DNA from 2 places in the Massilia orientalis genome. Region 2 is predicted to be linked to the other one. Evidence: predicted binding sites of a transcription regulator. Region 2 holds the regulator's gene; the other holds the start of a gene.
The links. Region 2 encodes LexA, which represses DNA repair genes until DNA is damaged. Its sites were predicted from a motif close to ACTGTATNNNNATACAGT; they were not measured.
Positions count from the first base shown of each region.

Region 1 (2,201 bases), on a different contig from region 2:
TGGTGTCTCCGGTGGTGTCGATAGCGGCGCCACTATCGCACGGGACCATGCCGCGCATTGGTGCATTTTCGGCACCGGATTGCGTCCTGCCTTACACTGCCGGATTGGCGGCGAGCCGTCCATCCTGGCGCAACGCCCGCGCGAGGAAGGTATCGATCGCGACCGAGCTGGCCGTCGGCGCGCTCAAATGCGGGCAGTGGCCCACGTTGTCGATGACCTGCAGCGTGCTGTGCGCCAGGTGCTCGTGCAGCCACTCGCCCACTTCGCGCGGCGCGATCAAATCGTCGCTGCATTGCAGGATCAGGGCCGGGACCGTGGAGCGTGCCACCTCGGTGCGGATGTCGGCCTGGAAGGTCACGCGCGCGAAATGCTTGGCGATGGCGGGATCGTTGCGGCAGAAGCTGCGCGTCAGTTCCGCGCCCAGTTCCGGACGATTGGGCGCGCCCATGATCGCGGGCGCCATCTTGCGCGACCAGTCGAGGAAGTTCGTCTCCATCGCCTGCAGCAGGCCGTCGATGTCCTCGCGGTTGAAGCCGCCGATGTAGTCACCGTCGTTGATGTAGCAGGGCGACGGTCCGACGAGGACCTGGGCCAGGAAGCGCTCCGGCGCCGCCACCGTCGCCAGCAGCCCGATCGACGCGCCGACCGAGTGCCCGACGACGATGGTCGGACCGGCCGCGCAGGCGTCGAGCACGTCCAGCAGGTCCGTCACGTGGCCCTGCAGGCTGGCGTACTTCGCGCGGTCGTAGGCTTCCCAGTCGGAGCGGCCGCTGCCCGTGAGGTCGTACAGCACGACGCGGAAGCGCTCCGCGAACGCCGGCGCCAGGAAGCGCCACATGGCCTGGTCGCAACCGAAACCGTGCACGAACACCATGGTGACCGGCCCCGAGCCCGTCACGTGAACGTTGTTGCGAAACTGTACAGACATGGTGAATCCTGGCCGAAGCATGTAACAATCCACTGATCTTACCACTGTGAAACCACCATCAGCGGTACTCACATTGATCTAGCGCAAACCGCACCACAGTGCGTTCGCGCACGGCACGGCAGGGACGATTCGCGATATACTGTTCATATATACAGTATTTATCGCCCGATGGAACTCAAAGACAAGCTCGAGATCCTGGCCGACGCGGCCAAGTACGATGCCTCCTGCGCCAGCAGCGGCGCGCCCAGGCGCGATTCCGTCGACAAGGACGGGCTGGGTGCGACGAACGGCATGGGCATCTGCCACAGCTATACGCCGGACGGACGCTGCGTGTCGCTGCTGAAGATCCTGCTGACGAACTTCTGCGTCTACGATTGCCAGTACTGCGTGAACCGGCGCACGTCGAACGTGCCGCGCGCCCGTTTTTCCGTCGACGAGGTCGTGAAGCTCACGCACGATTTTTATCTGCGCAACTACGTCGACGGCCTGTTCCTCAGCTCCGGCATCATCCAGTCGAGCGACTACACGATGGAGCAGCTGGTCGAGGTCGCGCGCCGCCTGCGCGAAGAGCACCAGTTCCGCGGCTACATCCATTTGAAAACGATCCCGGACGCCGACCCGCGCCTCATCGAACTGGCGGGCCGCTATGCCGACCGCCTGTCGGTGAACATCGAGCTGCCCACGCAGGACAGCGTGACGAAGCTCGCGCCGGAAAAAAGCGTCCACACGATCAAGCTGGCGATGGGTTCCATCCGCACGAAGCTGGACGAAAAGGACGACCACCCCAAGGCGCCCACGTTCGCGCCGGCGGGGCAGAGCACGCAGATGATCGTCGGCGCGGACGCCAGCGACGACCAGACGATCCTGAATACCGCGCAGACGCTGTACGGCAGTTATAAACTGAAACGCGTGTACTACTCGGCGTTCAGCCCGATCCCGCACAGCCCGTCCAGCGTGCCGTCCGCGCCGCCGCCGCTGCTGCGCGAACACCGTTTATACCAGGCCGACTTCCTGCTGCGCGGCTATGGTTTTACGGCGAAGGAGCTGATGCCCACGGCCGGGAACCTGGCGCTGGACATCGACCCGAAGCTGGGCTGGGCGCTCGCGAACCGCGACCACTTCCCGCTCGACCTGAACCGCGCGGACGAGACCATGATCGCGCGCGTGCCGGGCATCGGGCTGCGCACGGCCAAGCGCCTGATCGACCTGCGGCGGCTGCGGCGCATCCGCTGGGAAGACCTGTCGCGCCTGCGCTGCAGCCTGAAAAAGCTGG
Region 1 covers NZ_JASNRB020000014.1:66,437-68,637, reverse strand. Annotated here, with positions in the region: gene QPK29_RS21810 (glutathione S-transferase family protein) at 1-1, opposite strand, end outside; gene QPK29_RS21805 (alpha/beta fold hydrolase) at 92-928, opposite strand; gene QPK29_RS21800 (putative DNA modification/repair radical SAM protein) at 1,097-2,201, shown strand, end outside.
Region 1: a site for LexA is predicted at 1,067-1,084, ahead of QPK29_RS21800 (putative DNA modification/repair radical SAM protein). Genes of this name have one in related genera too.

Region 2 (2,201 bases):
CGGCACTGAAATCAATGATGTGAAACACCAAGCTTTTGCTGTGACGGCTTTTCCTGGCCAAGAATCCCGTGAAGCGGTACATCGCGCCCAACTCGGCATTGGCAAATCGCCCCGAAATCTCGCCCGCGGCAACCGCGGGAATCTCGAATTCGACCTGCCTGTCCAGCCTCGCTTCCGTCTGCGTCGATCCGTGTTGCAGGATGCCGCCCACGATGGGGATGCCGGCCGGTGTGTAGCGCAGGACGTCGCGTTCCAGGATGCTCGCGACCAGGGACAGCTCGTTCACTACAGCTTGTTGCTCCCGCGAGATTAGGCTGCGGCGGCCGGAGCGGCGGCCTGCTCGGCGCGGTGGCTCTTGGCTGCGTCTTCGCGCTGGACCGACTTCATCATCGGCGACGGTGCGGTTTCAGCTTTCTTCATCTTCACGGTCAGGTGACGCAGCACGGCATCATTGAATTTGAATGCGGTTTCCAGCTCGACCAGGGTCTCGTTGTCGCACTCGATGTTCAGGCAGATGTAGTGTGCCTTCGGCAGCTTCTGGATCTGGTAAGCCATTTGACGACGGCCCCAATCTTCGACGCGGTGGATGTTGCCGCCGCGCGAGGTGACCGTAGCCTTGTAGCGTTCGATCATCGCCGGGACCTGCTCGCTCTGGTCCGGGTGGACGATAAACACGATTTCATAATGACGCATGAAACACTCCTTAAGGACGTTTAAACAAATGCCCACCTCGGCGTCAAGACGAGTGTGGGAAGGGAAAGCCCAACATTATAACAGCAAGACCGTCAAGTGCTCAATAGGTACCGCTTGCAGGTGCGCTGCGTACCGCACCGCAAAGAGTTGTAAACGTGCGCTGCGTACCGCACCGCAAAAAAAATTTGAAATCCCCTTGCGCGTGGCGCAATACTGTACAAAAATACAGTCTGACCCCGTACCAACGAAGACGAACATGCTTAAGCTCACCGCACGGCAAGAACAGATCCTCAACCTGATCAAGGAAGCCATCGACAACACTGGCTTCCCGCCGACTCGCGCCGAAATCGCCCAGGAGCTTGGCTTCCGCTCGGCCAATGCCGCCGAGGAACACCTGCAGGCCCTGGCCCGTAAGGGCGCGATCGAAATTTCCCCGGGTACCTCGCGCGGTATCCGCCTCGTCGGCCAGTCCGTCGAATCCAAGGCGACTGCGGCCGCGGTACCTGCCTTCGTGCCGCCGATTCCGCCGAACCTGATGTCGCTGCCGCTCGTCGGCCGCGTCGCTGCGGGCTCGCCCATCCTCGCCCAGGAACATGTCGAAGCGACCTACTCCGTCGACCCGGCCATGTTCTCGAGCAAGCCCGACTTCCTGCTGAAGGTCAAGGGCTGGTCGATGCGCGACGCCGGCATCTGCGACGGCGACTTCCTCGCCGTCAAGAAGGTCGACAGCGCGAAGAACGGCCAGATCGTCGTCGCCCGCATCGGCGACGAAGTGACGGTCAAGCGCTACCGCAAGACCGGTTCCACGATCGAACTGCTGCCGGAAAACCCGGACTTTTCCGTGATTACCGTCGACCCGCAGGCCGACGAGTTCGCGCTGGAAGGCCTGGCCGTCGGACTGCTGCGGTCCTGGCACTGACCTTCCGCCTGCACACGGGCCCGCGTCATGCGGGCCTTGTCGTTTTATCCTGCTCTCAGCGCGGATAGACGAAACCGGTACGGATATCCGTCGGCAGCAGCCGGCTGCCGTCACGTACCATCAGGCGCTGCGGCGGCTCGTCGCCGGCCAGGGCGCGCCAGATGACAGGCAACCCCTCTCCTTTGCGCAACAGCTCGTCGCTCCGCTCGAATACGTTGGCGCAACCCGTCGCCGCGACCAGCGCCTGCACGATAGTCACTTTCCACGCGTCGACGCCGGCGGCATTGAACTGGCACACCAGGTAACCGCCGGTCCCGCCATAGCTGTGCACCAGCAGCCCCGGCAGGCCGTCTTTTTCGCCATCGATCACCAGGACCAGGGCTTGCGGATCGGCGCCGCGCACGGCCACGGCGCGCCGCGCGACCGCGGCCTGCACGCGCCGTTTCATCATGGCGTGATCGACCGGCTCGTGCTCGCGCAGCGTCCAGACGCGGGCCGCGATCTGCGACTTCGCGTTGTAGGCCGCGCGCGCCAGAAACTGGCGTGCCGACGACTGCACGATCGCAGTGACGCCGGGTTTGCCGCGCTC
Region 2 covers NZ_JASNRB020000012.1:103,091-105,291, forward strand. Annotated here, with positions in the region: gene priB (primosomal replication protein N) at 1-286, opposite strand, end outside; gene rpsF (30S ribosomal protein S6) at 310-693, opposite strand; gene lexA (transcriptional repressor LexA) at 950-1,612, shown strand; gene QPK29_RS19705 (SAM-dependent methyltransferase) at 1,668-2,201, opposite strand, start outside.